2 regions of the Clostridium chromiireducens genome follow, and region 2 is predicted to be linked to the other one. Evidence: a T-box and tRNA genes for the amino acid it is inferred to sense, from the RefSeq annotation. Region 2 holds a T-box; the other holds one or more tRNA genes.
The links. The T-box of region 2 lies ahead of thrS (threonine--tRNA ligase). A T-box ahead of a tRNA ligase gene usually reads a tRNA of that ligase, here a tRNA-Thr.
Positions count from the first base shown of each region.

Region 1 (11,456 bases), on a different contig from region 2:
ATAAAGGGAGCTGGATTTGGAAAAATAACTATAGAAGGAATAAAAAGCTTGAAGGGAATAAGCTATAGGCCTATATGTGATCGAATAGAAGCAGGAACTTTTATGATAGCTGCTGCTATTACAAATAGTAAGCTAAAGATTAATGGAGTAAATGAAGAACATTTAAGACCTGTGATAGAAAAACTAAAAGAATGCGGAGTTAAGTTTAGTGAATATATAAATAATTCAGTAATTGTGGATGGAAGAGCCACTAAGAAACCTCTAGACATAAAAACACTTCCATACCCTGGATTTCCAACTGACATGCAGGCACAGATGATGAGCTTATTATCAATTGTTGAAGGTGTAAGTGTTATTACAGAAACAGTTTTTGAAAATAGATTTATGCATGTAGCAGAACTTCAAAGAATGGGGGCTAATATAAAAATCGATGGGAGGACAGCTATAATTGAAGGAGCACAAAAATTGACGGGATGTGAGGTTAAGGCAACGGACTTAAGAGCAGGGGCAGCATTGATTTTAGGAGGTTTGGTAGCGGAAGGAGAAACTGAAATAAGTGATATCTACCATATTGACAGAGGATATGTTGAAATTGAAGAAAAATTTAGAAGACTAGGAGCAGAAATTTACAGGATAAATGTTTAAATATGAAAGATTGCAAGAGGCTATCTTATTTTTAGATAGTCTTTTTTATGTTTAAATTTAGGGTGAAGTGGAATGCATAAAAGTTAACATAATTATAAAAGTTAAACATATACTTTATAGTGCAGGCTTTAGGAGGATAAGTTATGAAAATAATTAATGTAAAAACTAAAAATATTAAGATAGATAGCAGTGTGAAGACAATCGGTGTCATGACCGTGTTTATTGTTATTATATTAGTAGTACTGCCTTTAATTTTTCTTGGCACTGGAAAGGGAATTAACAGTGAATTTAGTTTGGACAATAATGATATAGTAAAGAATTCAAACATAGTTTTTCCTGTTGATGGGAAAGTTAAGCTTTACCGTAAGTCGGAAGATAGAGTTGAGGAATTAGATTTGGAAGATTATATAATGGGAGTTGTAGCAAGTGAAGTCCCAGCTAGCTTTGAAGAAGAAGCGTTAAAGGCTCAGGCAGTTGCAGCAAGAACATTTTATATGAATAAAAGGAATAATCCAGATAAAGACTCTAAAGCAAAAGGAGCAGAAGTTTGTGATACTATAAATTGTCAAGTTTACATGAGTAAAGAAGAAAGAGTATCTAAATGGGGGAAAAGTCAAGCAGAGAGCAACTGGGAAAGGATAAGAGAGTCAGTTTTAGATACAAAGGGTCAAGTTCTTACTTATGATGGGAAAGTGTTAGAATATCCTCAATTTTTTGCAACCAGTTCAGGTAAAACAGAAGATGCTAAAGATGTATTCTCAGTTGATGTACCATATTTAAAATCTGAAGAAAGCAAAGGTGAGGAAATTGCTCCAAAGTATAAAACAACTATAAAAATTCCGGTGAGTGAATTTGTAAATAAAGTAACTGGAAGATATACAAACTCAAATATTAAGAAAGATAATTTATTATCTCAAATTAAGATAGAAAGTTATACTGAGGGTGGTAGCGTAAAGGAAATAAAGGTGGGGAACACTACCATAAAAGGGACTGAGTTTAGGGAGCTATTTGATTTAAATTCAACAAATTTTAAGCTGAGTTTTGAGAATAATGTAGTATCTGTGAATTGTACAGGCTATGGTCATGGCGTTGGTATGAGTCAGTGGGGAGCAAATGTCATGGCTAAAAATGGTTCTGCATATGAGGAAATTCTTAAGCATTACTATAATGGAGTAAAAATTCAAGAAATAGAATATAAATGACATGGAATTATTTCAAGATACAGTGAACTAAGTTTGGAAAATATTAATATGGAAGAAATATTTGTAATTAATTTTAAATATTACAAATATTTCTTCTTTTTTTGTTTAAAGAATAAGAAGAAGGACATAATCTAGCTAACACTAAATTTTATTGGAAATTATAATGGAGTGCTATATGAAGCAGCGAATAATAATCCCTATAAATTTAGTTGAACTTATACATGAAAGAGGTGAAAGTCTAGGATTTGGTAGTTATAAATTATAGCTTATGAGTTATGAGTTCATAATTATTAGTACTAGGTAAATGTTCGCGGTCTATTATTGAAAATTTTAAAAAATGAAAAATAAAATGTAATAAAAGTGCTTGGTTATGTATTATTTTTCATAAAAAGGGAACTATAACAATAGGAGGTGTTCATATTGAACAAAAATTTAAAAGAGAAATTCAGAAATTTGATTAGGAAGGAGGGATTTTACATCGCTTTATTCCTTTGTCTTTGCATAATAGTTACAGTTGGAACTATTTCTTATAAAATGCTGAGCAATAGAAGTGAAGTTAATAAGACTGAAGATATTAATAAAGAATTAACATTGAACTCAGACGACAGTGGAAAAACAGTTAATGAAGTTCAGAATGCTGAGAGAGTTGATAATTCTTCAAGTAATAAAAATACAACTGATAAGACAAAGACAGAAAAAGCAGCTACGGTAGCTACAAATAATACAGTGAGTTTTGTGAATCCTTTAGATGGTGTTGAGAGCAGAAAATATACTTATCCAGCACCGGTAAAAGTAGAAGAAGGTATTTTTAGAACTATTAGAGGTGTAAACTTAGAAGCTAAAATAGGCACAGATGTTAAAGCGGCAGCCGATGGAGTAGTAGAGCTTGTAGATAATTCAGGAGTAGAAGAAGGTGTAGTTGTAGAAATTAAACATGCAAATGGATTGAGAACAAGATATGGTAATCTTGATGCCAATGTTTTAGTAAAAAAAGGTAGTAAGGTTACAGCAAATCAAGTCATCGCGAAAGTTGGAGAAACTGCAAAGGTATTTAGTAAAGATTCATTTGGAGAGTTTTTAAATTTACAAGTAATTGATGCTAATGGAGAACAAGTTAATCCAGAAAAATATTTTAAATTAAAATCTAAATAATATTTTATGAAAACAAAATATTAGTCATTCATTAATTCAAAATGAATGACTAATACAAAATGTGAGATTATGTAATTTATAAAAGTATTTAATTAAAGGAAGTGGTATTTTGAAAGATTATATTGAGGAAAGAGTCTTAGATGTAGCAAAGTATATTATTGATTCAAAAGCTACAATAAGAAAAACTGCCAAAGTTTTTGGAGTAAGTAAAAGTACGATTCATAAAGATATGACAGAAAGACTTTTAAAAATTAATCCAGAAATAGCACAAGAAACTCATTCAATTCTAGAATTGAATAAAGCTGAGAGACATATTAGAGGTGGAAAAGCCACTCAAATGAAATATAAAATTATTGAATCTTAATAAGATTAAGTCTATAATATATTATTAGTAGAATTATGTAAACATAGGTATTAATATGTATTATAGGAGTGAATAAGAGATGTGCTTTTGGAGAACAGGGATAGACCTTGCGATTGACTTAGGAACAGCAACTGTACTAGTTTATGTAAAGGGTAAAGGGGTGATATTAAAAGAGCCTTCTGTTGTAGCTATAAATAAAAATAATAATAAATTGTTGGCTATTGGTGAAGAAGCTAGAAAAATGATAGGAAGAACCCCCGGAAATATAGTTGCAGTAAGACCGTTAAGAGATGGTGTTATTTCAGATTATGACATAACACAAAAGATGCTAAAAGAATTTATTAGGAAAGCATGTGGAAAAAGAGGTATTAGGGCTCCTAAAGTAATTGTTTGCGTACCATCTCAAGCTACAGAAGTAGAGAAGAGAGCTGTAATTGATGCAGCTATGAATTCAGGAGCAAAAACAGTTCATTTAATAGAGGAACCGTTAGCAGCTGCTATTGGAGCAGGGCTAGATATTACAAAGCCTAATGGATGCATGGTAGTAGATATTGGAGGAGGGACTTGCGATATCGCTGTAATTTCACTGGGTGGAGTAGTAGAAAGAGAATCAATAAAAGTGGCTGGAGATAAATTTGATGATGCTATAATAAAGTATGTGCGAAATGAATATAAGTTAATGATAGGTGAAAAGACAGCCGAGGATTTAAAAATTAATATTGGTTCAGCATTTAAGAATTCTAGAAATCTATCATGTATGATGAAAGGTAGAAATCTTATCACAGGATTACCAGACGAAGTAGAAATTACAACAGAAGAGATAAGAAATGCAATAAAAGAACCTGTAGAAATAATAGTTGACACAGTAAAAAAAGTGTTAGAAAAAACACCACCTGAATTGGCTTCAGATATAATCGAACGAGGAATATTAATGACCGGTGGAGGTGCGTTAATACACGGATTAGATAAGCTTATAGAATTTAAGACAGGAGTAGCGGCAATGGTTGCTGAAGATTCTGTAGAGTGTGTCGCTAAAGGAACTGGTAAAGTACTTAGTTACATAGACAAGTTGGATGGAGATGTAAACTCTCAGCAAATAGTGCTTATAGAATAGCAGAAAAATAACAGTCAAAATAAGTAATTTTGGCTGTTATTTTTTATGAAATTTTAAATGGTTGGGAATTGCCCGCGATTTAAGTTATAGGCTTCCATAAAAATTCTGGATATAATCTTAGCCATATCCATAATAAAAGAAAGTCTTATACTGCGAGAAAAGAAGAATTCGGCATTGTCGCTAGAGTCAACAATACCAATAACTGATGCAATTCCGACTTCTGGAAGCTCCTTGCCCACGCCTTTACCTGGATGTATTGCGTAATTTCTTATGCGAATTTCACCTATGTCGTCTTCATCACCCAAACAAGCATCAACGCCAATAATAGATGCATCAGGATGATTGGATTGTATTTCACTTAAGCGTTCATCTATATTTAAGGCGTGAATTGGAGAAGATAAGGTACCATAAACAGGTAGGGGGAAGAAATTCTCAGTTAGTATAGTTCCAACTAATGGACCAAGACAATCTCCAATGCATTTATCAGTACCAATGCAAACTATTACCGTATTTTCGGTGATATAATTTTTAATTTCTAAAGTTAGATTGTAATTAAATTTAAGATTAATATCTGGTTTCATCAAGAATATATACCCCCTTTATAGATATATATGAGGAATAGAAAGAAGATAGTATAAAAAAAATATAAATGGTAATTAATAGTAATAAAGGAGGTATTTATGAAGAAGTATTTAATAGGTTTATTTTTATTTATCACAGTAATAATGAATATTTATTTAGTATTTTACTGGGAACCACAGGGTCAAATGAGTGCAAAAAAAGAAGATGTTGAAACGGTGGTGTCATATACAAAATCAATATATAAAGTAAATAAAGGAAAAATATTGGAACAATTATCACCTGAAAATAAGAAAGAATTAGAACAAATAATGAAAAAACTATCAGCACTAGATATGGGAAGAATAAAAGAATATTATGAAGAACCTGATGAGGAAAAAGGAGTAATAAATGCTTTTAAGCTTTTAAAGAAGAGACTTTCGAGTGAGGATTACAATAAACTGGAACAACTAAGCTCTTCATTTTTAGATATAAAGAGAATAAATGAAAAAATAAAAAAATAATTAGATTACTATGTTAAATGGAAGTATGATGTAGAAATATGAAGTAATCCGGGGATAATTTCGCTAAAAAGAGTAATTATAGAGTTGAAATAAAATCACTTTGCAGATATACTAATCATTGTTGATTAGCAATACGACAAGTGCAACAAACAAAACAATATGGAGGAATTCCCGAGTGGCCAAAGGGGGCAGACTGTAAATCTGTTACGTTTCGTTTCGATGGTTCGAATCCATCTTCCTCCACCATTAAGATGGGCGCATAGCTCAGCTGGGAGAGCACCTGCCTTACAAGCAGGGGGTCACAGGTTCGAGCCCTGTTGTGCCCACCATCTTAAAAAATATAATCAAATAAACATGCTGGCATGGCTCAACGGTAGAGCAGCTGACTTGTAATCAGCAGGTTGTAGGTTCGATTCCTATTGCCAGCTCCAACAAAATAATATGGAGGAATTCCCGAGTGGCCAAAGGGGGCAGACTGTAAATCTGTTACGTTTCGTTTCGATGGTTCGAATCCATCTTCCTCCACCATTAAGATGGGCGCATAGCTCAGCTGGGAGAGCACCTGCCTTACAAGCAGGGGGTCACAGGTTCGAGCCCTGTTGTGCCCACCATCTTAAAAAATATAATCAAATAAACATGCTGGCATGGCTCAACGGTAGAGCAGCTGACTTGTAATCAGCAGGTTGTAGGTTCGATTCCTATTGCCAGCTCCAACAAAATAATATGGAGGAATTCCCGAGTGGCCAAAGGGGGCAGACTGTAAATCTGTTACGTTTCGTTTCGATGGTTCGAATCCATCTTCCTCCACCAAAAAGAATAAACATAGTTTATTCTTTTTTATTGAATATTAGCATAATAATAGATAGTTATAATATTGACTAATTATGGATGCTATGATAAAATATTTTTGAAAATTAAATTATGTAACTCTTATCAAGAGAGGTGGAGGGATAGGGCCCTGTGAAACCCGGCAACCTGTATTAATATAAGGTGCCAATTCCTGTAGATATTTCTACAAGATAAGAAAATGATTGTTAAAATCGCGCTCTTCTTATCGAAGAGCTTTTTTTATTTATCTGATGTCTAGCAACTGTAATGCTCCTAATCCCTATTAAGATTGTTGCTAACAGTGGAACGACCCTAGACGAGGCACCCCTTGAAGGTATAACTTCAACTAAGATTCAGATGAAGAATAAGCTCCACCTGAATCAAGTTTCACTTGATATAATTAAGTTTACGCATGCTTAATTATTAAAGTAAAAAATATTAGAAATCAATGGAGAAGAGTAATTTAATTTGGTTTATATTGTATTTAAAATATAATAAGTAGATATAAGTTTTTTAAAATAAAATAATATATGTATAAAATAAAATGATACATATATAAGTGAAGGAGAGAACAAAATGAGAAGATTATTTACTTCAGAATCAGTTACAGAAGGGCATCCAGATAAAATGTGTGACCAAATCTCTGATGCTATATTAGATGCTATTTTGACACAAGATCCACTTGCTAGAGTTGCTTGTGAAACATGCACTACTACAGGTATGGTTATGGTAATGGGAGAAATAACAACAAATTGTTATGTTGATATTCCAAAGGTAGTTAGACAAACAGTAAGAGAAATTGGATATGATAGAGCAAAATTCGGATTTGACTGTGATACTTGCTCAGTTATCACATCAATAGATGAACAATCAGCCGATATTGCAATGGGTGTTGATGAAGCTTTTGAATCAAGAAAAGGTGAAAAAGATGCAGTAGAGGCAGTTGGAGCTGGAGACCAAGGTATGATGTTTGGTTTTGCGACTAATGAAACAGAGGATTTTATGCCGCTTCCAGTATACATGGCTCATAAATTATCAAGAAGACTTACAGAAGTAAGAAAAGATGGTACTTTAAATTATTTAAGACCAGATGGTAAAACTCAAGTTACTGTTGAATATGAAGATAATGTACCTAAGAGAATAGATACTATAGTTATATCAACACAACATGATGAGAAAGTAACTTTAGAACAAATTCAAGAAGATCTTAAAAAGTATGTTATAGACGCTGTTGTTCCAGCAGAGTTATTAGATAGTGAAACTAGATATTTCATTAACCCAACAGGTAGATTTGTTGTTGGAGGCCCTCAAGGAGATTCAGGGTTAACAGGAAGAAAGATAATAGTTGATACATACGGTGGTTATGGTAGACACGGTGGCGGAGCTTTCTCTGGAAAAGATCCAACTAAGGTAGACAGATCAGCTGCTTATGCTGCAAGATGGGTAGCTAAGAATTTAGTTGCTGCAGGTGTTGCTGATAAACTTGAAATTCAATTAGCTTATGCAATTGGTGTTGCTAAACCAGTTTCAATTGAAGTGGAAACTTTTGGAACAGGAAAGATTGATGAAGATAAGATTGTTGAAATAGTGGAAAAAGTTTTTGATTTAAGACCAGGAGCTATAATTAGAGATCTTGACTTAAGAAGACCTATTTATAGACAAACAGCTGCTTATGGACATTTCGGTAGAAATGATCTTAATCTACCATGGGAACAATTAAATAAAGCTGAAGAAATAAAAAAATATATCTAAGCTTTAATTGTTACTAATTAAAGCGTAATTTAAATCACTAGAGTAACTTAAAAATAGTATAGATGTATTTATTAGCTGTCTTAAATTTATTTAGGACAGCTTTATTGCGTAATGAATTTTTAATTTTATTAAGAATTAGTTAATGTATGCTGTTGTTAGATATCTTTGAGACCGTCACTTTCAAATAAGTCTAATATTCATAAGAAATTATTATATTAGAATAATATTAACAAATTAATAGTGTTAAACTATTGTGCAATTTATTTGTGATATAATAAAAAAAGAAATAAATCTAAAGTTAAATTTTATTCTTAGCAGTTTAAATAAACATAAAAAGTTTGGAGAGATTCTATGGAAGTTCTAAATGGTTTTGTAGAAAGCATTGTATTTAAAAGTGAGGATACTGGTTATGTAGTTTGTAGGATTAGGAATGAGAAAAATTTAATTAATGCTGTTGGAACTGTTCCGTTTTTGAAGGAAGGACAGAATGTAAAATTAACAGGATACTGGACAGTGCATAAGCAGTTTGGTAATCAATTTAATATTCAAGATTATGAAGAACTTCTTCCAAACTCATTAGATGGAATAGAGAAATACTTGAGTGCTGGAATAATACATGGAATTGGACCTGTAACAGCTAAGAAGATAATAGAAAAGTTTGGTGAAGAAACTTTAGATATCATGGAAAATCATATCGAAAGGCTTACGGAAATAGAAGGCATAGGCGAAAAAAAATTTCAAATAATATATGAATCTTATATAGAACAACAAGGCTTAAAAGATATAATACTATATTTTCATAAACATGGCGTTACTAATAACCAATGCATGAAGATTTATAAGAAATTTGGACCAAATGCAAGACATATAGTAGCAGATAATCCTTATATACTATGTGATGAAATATCCGGTATTGGATTTAAGACGGCAGATAGAATTGCAATGAGTATAGGAATTGAAGGCAGTTCAGATTTTAGAATACAAAGCTGCATTAAATATGTAATGAATCAATTTTGTGGTGCAGGTAACACATTTATGCCGAAGGATAATATAATAGAGGAATGTGAAAGAAATTTATTAATATCTAAGGAAGTAATCGAGAAGAACATATATGATATGTCGGCGCAGCAAAAAATTATTGTTGAAAATGTAAATGGAATTGAAGTGGGTTTTTTACTCCAGTACTATTATTGTGAGCTAGGTGTGACAAGTAAAATAATTACTTTAGGGTTGCAACAAATACAAACTATAAATTCTGACATTGATTTTGAAATTGATGTATTTGAAAAGGAACAAAATATAAAATTTGCAGAGTCACAGAGGGAAGCGATTAGTGGAGCTTTTAATAACGGTATAGAAATAATAACAGGAGGTCCTGGAACCGGTAAGACAACAATAATAAAAGCTATAATACATATTTATGAGAATAATGGGATGAAGGTAATACTTGGAGCACCCACAGGAAGAGCTGCTAAAAGAATGACTGAATCAACAGGAAGGGAAGCTAAAACAATACATAGATTATTAGAAATGGGGATCGCGGAAGATGATGAATCGGTCTTTGAGAAAGGAGAATCATCACCTCTAGATTGCGATGTGATAATCATTGATGAGGCATCTATGATTGATATAATGCTAATGCAAAATTTACTAAAAGCTATTAATTTAGGAACAAGATTAATAATTGTAGGAGATGTAGATCAATTGCCGTCTGTTGGGCCAGGAAACGTATTAAAGGATCTTATAGAAAGTGAATATATAAAGGTTGTAAGATTAAAAGAAATCTTTAGGCAGGGGTCAGAAAGTCTGATTGTAGTAAATGCACATAGGATAAATCAAGGTGAGATGCCATTATTAAATCAAAAGGATAAAGATTTTTTCTTTATTAATGAAGAAAATCAAGAAAGAATAGCTAATACAATAATGGATTTAATGAATAGGAGACTTCCTAAGTTTAATAAATCATGGGATAAATTAAAAGATATGCAGGTATTAACGCCTATGAGAAAAGGGGTGCTCGGAGTAACTAACTTAAATACTATTCTTCAAGAAATGTTTAATTCACCATCAAAAGATAAAAAAGAAAAGACTTCTCGAGATATAATTTTTAGAGAAGGAGATAAAGTTATGCAGACTAAGAACAACTATACTTTAAAATGGGTTAGAGTTAGTGGTTATGGTGAAAGTGAAGGTGTTGGTGTATTTAATGGTGATTTGGGATTTATAGAGAGTATAGATGATGAGAGAAAAACTCTTACCATTATATTTGATGAGGAAAGAAAAGTAATTTACGATTTTAATTTTTTAGATGAATTAGATTTAGCATATGCAACTACAATACATAAAAGTCAGGGAAGCGAATTTAAAGTTGTAATAATGCCAGTGTTTATGGGTTCACCTTTTTTGATGAACCGTAATTTACTCTATACGGGGATCACAAGAGCTAAACAATTAGTAGTTGTTGTTGGATTTCAAAAAGCATTAATGTATATGATTAATAATACAAATAGCATAGAAAGATATTCGGCATTAAAACATAGAATTAAAGATATAATAACTAAAGATGAGTTTGAAAATTAATTGAAGGGAGATAGGTGTATGAGGAATGTATCTAAAGTAACAGAAGAAGATTTGAAATACGCATTTGATAAAATAGAGTATTGGTATAAGAAAAATATCAAATTTCTAACAATTGTTACAGTTCCGTTTAATACATCATGTATTTTTTCAAATATAATATGTAAGCTTGCCCAAAACAATAATAAAGTATTATATGTTTGGGGAAAGAATGGAGAGAATAGAGAACTTGTTAACATTGTAAGAGAACTTAATTCAAATATAACTCATTCTTATATTGAAAAGGGGCATTCGAACTCAGATTTTACATTTATTCATTATAGCAACTTGATGAAGGTTAAAGAACATTATGATTTGGTGATTTTTGATGACATTACATACTTTTCTAATTTAAGTAATGTAACTGTAAGAGATATGCTTGAAATTTGTGCAAGTTTGGGCAAAAGAGTGCTGATATATAGTATAGAAAAATTGGCTCTAGTTGGTGAGAAGCTTGAGCTTGTAGCATATAACTACAAAAAACCTTTTGTGGAACCTAGAATATTAACAACTAGAATAGATCTAAATTTAGATATTCCATTTACTCTTTATGACTATTTTAAGTGGTTCAGAGAAAGCAATCATAAAGTAGTTATTTATGTACCAAACAGAGAAAAACTTAGCATAGTATATGATTATTTTTCTAATAAATTAAAGCTTCAAGACGTGAAGGTAATAAAAGTATCAGAGAAGGATGAAAT
Region 1 is NZ_QXDJ01000007.1:66,479-77,934, forward strand. Features, by position in the region: gene murA (UDP-N-acetylglucosamine 1-carboxyvinyltransferase) at 1-645, shown strand, start outside; gene spoIID (stage II sporulation protein D) at 789-1,847, shown strand; gene D2A34_RS22375 (M23 family metallopeptidase) at 2,268-2,999, shown strand; gene spoIIID (sporulation transcriptional regulator SpoIIID) at 3,109-3,363, shown strand; gene mreB (rod shape-determining protein) at 3,443-4,477, shown strand; gene yyaC (spore protease YyaC) at 4,531-5,061, opposite strand; gene D2A34_RS22395 (hypothetical protein) at 5,158-5,559, shown strand; tRNA gene D2A34_RS22400 (tRNA-Tyr) at 5,721-5,805, shown strand; tRNA gene D2A34_RS22405 (tRNA-Val) at 5,813-5,888, shown strand; tRNA gene D2A34_RS22410 (tRNA-Thr) at 5,916-5,990, shown strand; tRNA gene D2A34_RS22415 (tRNA-Tyr) at 6,003-6,087, shown strand; tRNA gene D2A34_RS22420 (tRNA-Val) at 6,095-6,170, shown strand; tRNA gene D2A34_RS22425 (tRNA-Thr) at 6,198-6,272, shown strand; tRNA gene D2A34_RS22430 (tRNA-Tyr) at 6,285-6,369, shown strand; SAM riboswitch class I at 6,487-6,585, shown strand; gene metK (methionine adenosyltransferase) at 6,964-8,139, shown strand; gene recD2 (SF1B family DNA helicase RecD2) at 8,491-10,719, shown strand; gene D2A34_RS22445 (hypothetical protein) at 10,738-11,456, shown strand, end outside.
Region 1: it has a tRNA-Thr gene. The T-box ahead of thrS (threonine--tRNA ligase) is inferred to sense a tRNA for this amino acid. The anticodon was not compared.

Region 2 (11,456 bases):
TAGCTTTAATTTTTGCTTTTATTATTTTTTTTACAGATTTGTTATTACTCATATTCAATCCCTACCATTCTTAGTAATTTTATGCTTCTACAACTTTTTAGTTAATCTTTTGTTTTAAATAACATTTTCTCTTCACTAACTCAAACTTATCAGCTTAACTTAAAATTCACTTTAAGAGTCAAACTATATTAATTTATTATTTCCCTATGCTTTGGTACTATTCTTAATAAAAAGATTTCCTTTAAAATTTCTATATTTTAATTATTTTTAATTACAGATTCGGTATTACTATTCAATTTTATGGTATAAATATGCACAATCATGTGCTATTGACACCCATTTTGCCAATTAGTGGCATATTATTCAATTTTGAATAGTTTTTTTCAACTTATTTTGCTCATTCACTTGATATTTATTCAATATTTAACTATAGTATTTGTATATATAAAAATTATTATAAATAAATTTAGGAGGGATTATTGTGTATAATGTTGCAATAGTTGGGGCTACTGGAAATGTAGGAAGAAAGTTTTTAGAAATCTTAGAAGAAAGAAATTTTCCAGTAAATAATTTATATCTTTTCGCATCAAAAAGATCAGAAGGAATTACTTTACCATTTAAAGGAAAGGACTATGTGGTTGAAGAAACTTGTGAAAAGAATATAAAAAATAAAAAAATAGATTATGCACTATTTTCAGCAGGTGGAGAGGCTAGTAAAGTATTTGCACCTATTTTTGCACAGTATGGGGCTGTAGTAATTGATAATAGTAGTACTTGGAGAATGGATCCTGAGGTACCACTTGTAGTGCCTGAAGTTAATCCAGAAGATATTAAGCTTCATAAAGGAATAATTGCAAATCCAAATTGTTCAACAATTCAAGCAATGCCTATAATGAAAGCATTAAATGATAAATACGGAATTAAGAGAATAGTTTATTCTACATATCAAGCTGTATCTGGTGCTGGTGTCCAAGGTATCAAGGATTTAGAAGATGGCGTTAAAGGAATTGCACCTAAGAAATTCCCTTACCCAATAGCTGGTAATGTATTACCTCATATAGATGTTTTCTTAGAAGATGGCTATACTAAAGAAGAAGAAAAAATGATTAAAGAAACAAGAAAAATACTTCATGAGCCAAATTTAAGAGTAACTGCGACAACTGCTAGAGTTGCTGTACTTAATGCTCACAGTGAAAGTATCAATGTTGAACTTAATTCAGAATTTGATATAAAAGATATCTTTGAATTATTAGGAAACACTCAAGGTGTAACTGTATATGATAATGTTAAGGAATTAAAATATCCAACAGCTCTTGAAATGTCTGGTAAAGATGATGTTTACGTTGGAAGAATCAGAAGAGACTTCAGTGTAGATAACGGATTAAACTTATGGGTTGTTGCTGATAACATAAGAAAAGGAGCAGCTCTTAACGCTATTCAAATCGCAGAAATAATGATTAAAGACAACAAATAGTTTGTAGTAATTAAGTTGGAGGAATCTAAATGTCAATATTTCAAGGCTCAGCTGTAGCTATAGTTACCCCATTTGATGAAAATGGGGTCAATTATGAAAAACTAAGATCACTATTAGAATGGCACGTTCAAGAAGGAACTGATGCTATTGTAATTTGTGGTACTACAGGTGAAGCAACTACAATGACAGAAAAAGAGAAAAAAGAAACTATTAAATTTACAGTTGATGTAATAAATAAGAGGATACCTGTAATCGCAGGTACTGGATCGAATAACACTTCTTCTGCCATATCTATGAGCGAATATGCAGAAAGTGTTGGAGTTTCAGGACTTCTTGTTATTACTCCATATTATAATAAAACATCTCAAAATGGTTTAATAAAGCATTTTAAATCTATAAATGATGCAGTGAAAACTCCTATCGTACTATACAATGTACCAAGTAGGACAGGAGTTAATATTACTCCAGCTACTCTAGTTAAACTTGCTGAATTAAGTAATGTTGTTGCAATAAAAGAAGCTAGTGGAAACATTAGTCAAGTTGCACAAATGAAAGCATTATGCAGAGATACCATAGATATTTATTCTGGGAATGATGATCAAATCATTCCAATAATGTCTCTTGGTGGAATAGGAGTGATATCTGTTTTAGCTAATATAATGCCAAAAAAAGTTCATGATATAGTTTTAAATTGTTTAAATGGTAATTTTAAAAAAGCTTTGGATATTCAATTAGATACTTTATCTTTAGCTAATACTTTGTTTATAGAACCAAATCCAATCCCAGTTAAAACAGCCATGAATCTTATAGGACTAGATGTTGGTCCTTTAAGACTTCCTCTTTGTGAGATGGAACATCACAATGAAGAAATACTAAAAGCTGCTTTGATAGATAATAAATTGATGTAAGGTGATAAGATGATTAAAATAGTATTAAATGGTTGCTCAGGTAAAATGGGTAAGATGATTACAGAGTGCGCTGATAAATTTAAGAACTTAGAGATAGTTGCTGGAATTGATAAATTCCAAACTAATGCTCCGTATCCTATTCTTGAAAGCGTTCAAGATTTAAACATCGAATATGATGTTTTATTAGATTTTTCAAGATCCGATGCTCTTCATAGTCTTTTAGAAATAACAGAAAAAACTAACAAACCATTAGTAATATGTTCAACTGGTTTTACACAAGAAGATTTAGCCCTAATAGATGAAAAGAGTAATACTCTTAAGCTATTTAGATCAGGCAACATGTCTTTTGGTATTAATTTAATTAATTCTCTTTTAAAGAAAGTAACTCCTCTACTCTATGGAAACTATGATATAGAAATAATAGAAAAGCATCATAATCAAAAAGTGGATGCTCCAAGTGGAACTGCAATTATGCTTGCTGATTCCATAAAAAACTCTATAGAAGATACAACAAAGTATATCTATGGAAGAGAAGGAAATTCCAAAAGAGAAGAAAATGAAATTGGTATACATGCAGTTAGAGGCGGCGGTATCATTGGAGACCACGATGTTATTTTTGCCGGAACTGGTGAAGTAATAGAATTAACTCATAAAGCAATTTCAAGAGAAGTTTTTGCAGTTGGTGCTCTAAAAGCATGTGAATTTATGGCTTCTGTGACTAATCCAGGTTTATATGACATGAATGACGTTATAGGAATTGAATAAATTAGTTACTAACCAAAACAAATAACTGTATTCTTGTTTCTAGGAATTTAGATGGCTGATTCAATAATAATGACCATCTAAATTCCACTGAAACACACTACTCAATATATCACTTATTTTTAGTATCTAAGTATTTACATACCATCTCTGTCTATTATTAAATATTCTAATCTGCTATTTATTTTTACTACGAAGATTGTGACTGAATTGTTTAATACGTATTATACCATTCGTTCTACACTTTTTTCTACTATAGCCACCATATCACTTTCAGCTCCGAGACTGAAGTTAAAAAGAATACCTTGTCCTCCTCCAGAACCAATTGCAGAAACAAAAATATCCCTACCGTTCCCTACTACCGTTAGGCTTAGACTTGCTCTATTGCCATTTCTCATAAAATATTTATCATATACCCTAACTGCTACATTGGTATCTCCAGAAGTGTAGTTGCTTTTATCCACTAAATTCATAGTTATTCCACTACCAGCAATATCATTTTCTAAACGATAAAGTACTTTCTCAAATTGACCGCTAATAGTCTTTTCATACTTTGCCATAATGACTCCTCCATAATATTAGTTTAATATTTTACTACCATAATTAATTATAGCATATTTTAAAATATCACATTACTCAACTTTCAAAGAACATTTTTATAATTTACTGCACAAAATCTTCATTTCATGCACATTATCAGATCAATTGGTATATTTTAATAACGTTTAATAGATTATCATATGAAGTATATTTCCTTATCGCTAATAAGTATTGACTAAAAATATGAATAAGTGTATTATAGATAAATACAGTCTGTAATATCTTATTAATAGTACATGGAGGATTAGTATGAAATATACCAAAGCTACTAATTATGCATTACATATAGTTGCATATATGATTAAGTATGATAAAAGAGATAATTTAAGTTTGCAGCCTTTGGCAACCCATTTAAATATTGCGCCGAGTTATTTGTCAAAGATTCTAACACAGTTAGTAAAAGCTGATATAATTCAATCTACTCCTGGTGCAAATGGTGGTTATGTTTTACGTAAAAGCAAAGAAGATATTTCACTTTTAGATGTAATTAGGGCAACAGAAGGAAGTAGCCCTATGTTTACGTGTGAAATGGATGAAAATCATGAATGCAAAATCCAAAAAGCAATGGAAGAAGCAGAGAATATGATGGAAACTTATCTTAAAAATAAGAAACTATTTGAAATTATATAAAAACACCTTAATTTCATAAGTGTTCTTATACTTTAATTATAGATAAATACACTCTGTAATGTATTTGATTGAAGTATTTATATTTTGATTATAAATAGTTTATCACTAATGTTTAATCTAAAATATGATTTATACTAATAATAAAATTATAAAGGAGATGTTTATATGTCAGAATTCTGGGAAAAAAGTTTTGCAGAAAAACAAGCAATGTGGGGCTTTGAGCCATCAAGCACTGCAATTATAGTAGCAGATTACTTTGCTCAAAATAATCTAAAGGATATCTTAATACCAGGTATTGGATATGGAAGAAATGTAAAACCATTTATTGATAATAACATGGAGGTTACAGGAATCGAAATTTCTCAAACGGCAATTAATATAGCAAGGCAAAATGGAATTAATAATAAAATTTATCATGGATCAGTATCAGATATGCCTTTTGAAAATAAACTCTATGATGGTGTAGTTAGCTTTGCACTTATTCATTTGTTAAATGAATATGAAAGAAAAAAGTTTATTAATGATTGCTATAACCATTTAAAACCAGGTGGATATATGATTTTTACGGCTGTTTCAGAAAAAGCTCCAATGTATGGTAATGGTACGAAGCTTGCTGAAAATTATTATGAAACAACATATGGGGTAAAACTGTTTTTCTATAATTCTAAGTCAATACAGAAAGAGTTTGGAAATTATGGTCTTGTAGATTTTGTAGAGATTGATGACATATATAAGGATAATCCAGATAAACCTCCAGTAAACTTTTTAATGATAAAATGCAGAAAAAAGATATAAAGCTGATAAAGTTCTGAGATAAAATCATAGAATATAGATAAAACCTATTATAGGATAATCATATAAGAAAATAAAAAAATAGAACAAATGTTGTTCTATTTTTTTATTCTAAATCTATCCGCTAAATTATAATTTATCTTTAAATTAATCCTTATAACATATTTTTAAAACATCATACTACTCAATTCTCAAAGAACAAGCTTTATTTACCGTTCCCAATCTCAGCTTCACATTATTAGCCTAATTAGAATCATTACAACATGTCCAATTATATAAATAACGAGAAGTCATCTCTTACTTGTACAACTGATAATTGTATTTATTCAGCTATAAGTCCCTTTATTTTTTCGACTATATAATCAGTATTAGTCCAATGAATATAATGACTAGAATTATGCAATGTTTCCTGAGAACTATAGTTTGACCAATTTAATAGTTGTTGCTGAGTTTCTTCCCAACTTTCTCCACTATCGGAGGATATCATAACTAATGGAATATTATAAAGATGCCCATTCTCCACTACTTCCCTAGCATTTTCATTTATATTTTTAATATATTCTAAATTGCTTGTATTGCCCAGATATTTATAATACATAGCTATATCTATCTTCTTTATATCACCTGACAGCGCATTATAACGTAAATTCTCACCAAGCAAAGGAAGTTTAATACCTAAATTTCCAAGTGCTCTTGCGATTCCTATTACTCTTAATCCAGCACTAAATCGATTTAATATATATGATTTTATCTCAGAGTCATTTGCATAAAATTCTGGACTTCCTCCATCTAGCAAAACAATTCCTTTAACTTCAGCAGGGTATTTTTGTGCAAAGCTGATTACTTCCAAAGAAGCCAACGAATGTCCCACTAATATATAAGGTGATGATTGTCCTGATTTTTCAAGCAGTTCATGTAGCTCCTCAGTTAATACATCGATTGTTCTAGGTACATCAGTTTTTTCACTCCATCCAAATCCTGCCTTGTCAAAACTTATCGTTCTTACATACGGCTGCAGTTTCATTTGTATTCCATAAAAATCCGTAAACGAACTTGGTGTTCCAGATCCTGCTACAAAAACAACTGTATTGCTACCACTTCCTGTAGAATGTATATACATATTATGATTGTTAATATCAAATACTTCTCCATGAGGTGATAGTATATTTGTTTCTTTTTCAACCATTATTCTCTGCCAGACCGCTCCAATTAAGAGAATCATTATGATAAAGATGATAACTTTTTTTATTCTTAATTTTCTTTTACTTATACTTTTTTCAACTCCATCCATATTGTTCTCCTTTGATAAAAATTGAACTATAACATTTGTTAATTGTTTTTCATATCTTATTTGAAATATTCAACAATAAATCGCAGAACTTATCATTTTCGGTATGCTGAGGAAAATGCGCTGAATTCTCAAACCAAATAAATTCTTTATATGGAGCTTCTAATATCTCATAGTATTTTCTTACCAAAACTGATGGGGTAGTATAATCATATCTTCCAGCACAAAAATAAACCGGGATATCTACTTTTCTTACATCGTTAAATAAATTGAACTCATTATTTGTTCCCCATAATTTTTCTGCTGAAAGCTTATTTCCAAACGCATATTTTATTGCATCTAATCCATTGGATTCAGGTGAGAGTAATGATCCTTTAATTACATCATTTATCACATTAACATCATGTTTAAATGGAGAGTATTTCTTTATAATATTTTCCTGCTTTAATGTAGAATTTATAACATCTCTATATGGTGGACTCCCCATACTTTCTAAATCATTTAATGCACTATTATCTAGAAATCTTTATTTCGATTGTAAAATTTCCATTACACATATATTTATTCACCCTATCTACATTAAAGCTCTTTGTTTGTCACTTCCTCATGAATTCTTTGTATTAGTTCTTCTAATTCTAAAATTCCTTCATCACCATTTTTTCTGCTTCGCATAGATATTTTATTCTCAGCTTCTTCCTTTTCTCCAACAACTACGATATAAGGAATTCTTTCATTTCTAGCTTCTCTTATTTTGTAACCTATCTTCTCACTTCTAAAATCTATTTCAACTCTTATTCCAGCTGCACTTAATTCATTCTTAACTTTTACTGAATAATCGCTGTATTTATCTGATATAGGTAATACTTTAACCTGTACTGGTGAAAGCCATGTTGGAAACTTGCCAGCAAAATGTTCTATTAGTATTCCAATAAACCTTTCTATACTTCCAAATACAACTCTATGAATTACTATTGGCCTATGCTTTTCTCCATCACTTCCAATGTACTCTAATTCGAATCTTTGAGGAAGTTGAAAATCTAATTGAATTGTTCCACACTGCCATGTTCTTCCTATACTATCTTCAAGATGGAAATCTATCTTAGGTCCATAAAAAGCTCCATCACCTTCATTTATTTTGTAATCCAAATTTAATTCGTCTAAAGCACCTTTTAATGAACTCTCAGCAAGTTCCCAATCTTCATCACTTCCCATTGAATCTTCTGGTCTTGTAGAAAGTTCAAGATTATATTTAAATCCGAACTTTGAATATACCTTATCAATAAGGTCTATAACGCCTTTAATTTCTGATTTAATTTGACTTGGAAGCATAAATATATGAGCATCATCTTGTGTAAATGCTCTTACTCTCATAAGTCCATGCAATGCCCCTGAAAGTTCATGTCTATGCACTCTTCCAAGCTCACCAACTCTCATTGGGAAATCTCTATATGAGTGAGGCTCAGATTTATATATAAGCATTCCACCTGGACAGTTCATTGGCTTTAGAGCAAATTCTTCTTCATCAATCATTGAAGTATACATATTTTCTTTATAATGATACCAATGGCCTGAAGTTTCCCATAACTTTTTATTAAGCATTATTGGTGTTTCTATTTCTACATAACCTGCTGCATAATGAAGATCTCTCCAAAAATCAATTAAAGTATTTTTTAGGACTACTCCTTTAGGAAGCATAAATGGAAACCCTGGTCCTTCATCTGCAAAAGTGAATAATTTTAATTCTTTTCCTAATTTTCTATGATCTCTCTTTTTAGCTTCTTCTAAATTATGCAGATGAGTTTCTAATAAAGTTTTATTTGAAAATGCCACTCCATATACCCTTTGAAGCATCTTATTTTTTTCATTTCCTCTCCAATACGCACCTGCAACACTTATTAATTTAAAAGCTTTTACATATTTTGTAGAAGGAATATGAGGCCCTCTGCAAAGGTCAGTATAATCTCCCTGTTTATATAAAGTTATTTTTTCACCTTCTGGAAGATCTGAGATTAACTCTACTTTATATCTTTCTCCTTTTTCCTCCATTAGCCTTATTGCTTCTTCTCTTGAAACATCCATTCTCTCAAAACTTAAATTTTCACTTATTATTTTGTTCATTTCTGCTTCTATTTTAACTAAGTCTTCTGCTGTTAAAGAATTTTCCATATCAAAATCATAATAAAAACCATTTTCTATTGATGGGCCTATAGCAAGTGTTGCATTTTTATAAAGTCTTTTTACTGCTTGAGCCATAATATGAGAAGTAGAATGTCTTATTACTTCAATTGCTTTTTCATCATCATATGTTAAAATATTCACCTCATCATTATCTTTTAGTTTGGAGCTTAAATCCACTATGGTTCCATTTACTTCCCCCACTATAGCAGCTTTAACTAAATTTTTGCTGATTAATCCTGCAAGGTCATAAATGCTAGAGTCTTCAGGAATTTCTTTTATTAATCCATCTTTAAGTCTTATATTTATCATAACTTTTTACCTCCTTTTTTCTAAACCAATTTGCGTTTCTAAATAAATATTCTTAATTTTTTGTACAAAAAAAGCACTCCTCCCAAGCCTTGGGACGAATGCATAATATCCGTGGTTCCACCCAAATTGAATTTATAATAACTCAATTCATCTCAATAATTTTTAACGATTTTCACCGATGGCATTTCACAAAATTTTGCTAATAAGCCATAGCTCCAGGGTAGTTTTTCTTATAGTCATATTTAGGAATGCTTACAATCGGTGACACTCCCTCCCTGAAAACTGTAGTCTATAATACTTTTCCCTTTCATTGCCCATCTAATATTTATTTTTTTAAAAGTTACGTGCACTTTACTCTTATTAAGAATAAATATTACCACTTTTTTATCCTTTTGTAAATATCTTTATTTTATTTCAATTTCATGGGCTCGTTATCTTTTATTTCTGTAATTTTTTAATTTGTTCTTTAGGCCAATAAATTATATATGCAGCCATTTATCATTATTCCACTAAATTTATCGTTATCCCTTGGTAAATCATAATGCGACTGCCAATATAAAACTATTATATTTTTAAAGAAGATAATATTTATTAATCACTGCATCAAAAAATTATATTAAGCAGATTATAGACATAATCCCACTTCAAAATTATCAAATTAATCTCCAACAATACAAAAAATAAATATTATTCTAAAATATTCCATCATTATTGTACCATATGATTTACAAATTTTACATTATTAAACCACAACATTTATAATCCTTACTAATTTAAAATAATACCCATGAATCCCTCATACAAAATTCTCAAAATTAAAACACAGATTAAAAAATTGTTTGATGCTTCTATTTGGTTTTATTCATATACCTAATTCTTGTATTAATCTTTTAAATGTATCATAAGCTGGTTTTGGTGAATAATCATCACGCATGATTCCGTATTGATGGAAAAGATCTTCTTTAGAACTATCTGCATCTCTAAGCCCGAAGAGTTCATAATGAGAAATATTAAGTTCATTTCGTAGATTATAGACTGTGCTAATAATTGTTTCAAGAGCCTCAGTTTGACGCTCATAAGTTCTTTCTATGTTCGCAACGGGATTCTTTCCTGTAGGCCATCCGTTTTCTGTAACTCGTATAGGGACTGAAGTAGGTATCCCTGCTGTAATAAGATTTTTTTCTCTTAAATTGCGGAGTATTTTTTCTACAGCTAAAGGTATCTCATTTAAATCTAGAGGTTTATCTTCAAATACGTCTACATAAAAGTTGTGTCCAACAAAATCAACTGAATCACTAAATTTCTTTCCTCCAGCCTTTGCGAGATTTTCCCAAAAAATATCAACCGCTGCAGGACCTTCAGGTACAGATCCGAATCCAATTCTTATTGGCAAATTTCTTTTTTGTGCTTCTTTTTTTGCTGTAATTACTCCTTTTGCTAGAGCTTCTATTATATAAGGTTTTGAGCCTTCCATAAACGACAAATTAGGTTCATTTGTGATTTGAATTGAAGCTAAATACGAACCATATCTGTCAATAACTTTTCTAATAAATCCAAGCCAATTCTCAAACTCTATTTCAATTTCTTTCTGCTGAGTCCAATCCCCACACCCTATAACCAAATCTCCTAATAAACCATTATCACGATAATAGTCAGCATTTGATAACATTTTTGATTCCCATTCCTTTGTATAAATCAAATAACTTCTAGTAAATAACTTTTTAGATTCGCCTCGAAGATCTCTGAGAGCAATTTCAATTTTTTCGTAATTATCTTTAGGCCCGACAGCCAAACCAAAAGGCGTACCTGCCACACTTAGTGGATAAATTCCAAATATTAATCCTGATAAAATCATATAAGTCACCTCTTCTTTTCTATTTTCAATATAAATTATATACTCATCACTATAGTTTCCATCAATGATTAATTTATTTATAACTTTCTATTTTATCTTATTGTCTTATAACTACTGTTATTATTCAAAATACTGCGGCACCAGTAATTTTATAACTATAATATAAATCATAAATGTCACAGATTTCAAATCACAAAGAATAGATTTTTATAATAAGTTACAAATTTAATAACTTGTAATTAGATATGTCCTATGATACAATAAGGCTACAAATTACAAAAAGTAATTTTTGTAACCAAATGAATTACATAATTATCATAAGAGGAGGAAATATAAATATGGAAAAGATTAGAGATTTAATACAGGTTGATCTAACTAAGTGTACTATGTGTGGTAGTTGTTCCAAAGTCTGTCCAACTGGTGTTATAGGTATAGACGAAAATGGACCGAAAGTAGTAGGACAATTTTGTATTTCGTGTGGTCACTGTGCAGCACTTGATAATATAAAAACCCCTTTAGCAAATCAAGTAGCACTAGAAAAAACACCGGTTCTTGACGAAGATACTGCTGCACGCTTTCTTCGCAGCAGACGTTCTATTAGAGAGTTTCAAAATAAACCAATTCCTAGAGAAAAGATTGAAAAGCTTTTAGATATGGCAA
Region 2 is NZ_QXDJ01000003.1:875,412-886,867, forward strand. Features, by position in the region: gene D2A34_RS15545 (alpha/beta-type small acid-soluble spore protein) at 1-52, opposite strand, end outside; gene D2A34_RS15550 (aspartate-semialdehyde dehydrogenase) at 482-1,474, shown strand; gene dapA (4-hydroxy-tetrahydrodipicolinate synthase) at 1,504-2,382, shown strand; gene dapB (4-hydroxy-tetrahydrodipicolinate reductase) at 2,392-3,147, shown strand; gene D2A34_RS15565 (DUF6054 family protein) at 3,369-3,704, opposite strand; gene D2A34_RS15570 (RrF2 family transcriptional regulator) at 3,994-4,374, shown strand; gene D2A34_RS15575 (class I SAM-dependent methyltransferase) at 4,540-5,169, shown strand; gene D2A34_RS15580 (alpha/beta fold hydrolase) at 5,489-6,457, opposite strand; gene D2A34_RS15585 (alpha/beta fold hydrolase) at 6,507-6,941, opposite strand; gene thrS (threonine--tRNA ligase) at 7,034-8,941, opposite strand; T-box leader at 9,029-9,261, opposite strand; gene D2A34_RS15595 (hypothetical protein) at 9,804-10,796, opposite strand; gene D2A34_RS15600 (nitroreductase family protein) at 11,135-11,456, shown strand, end outside.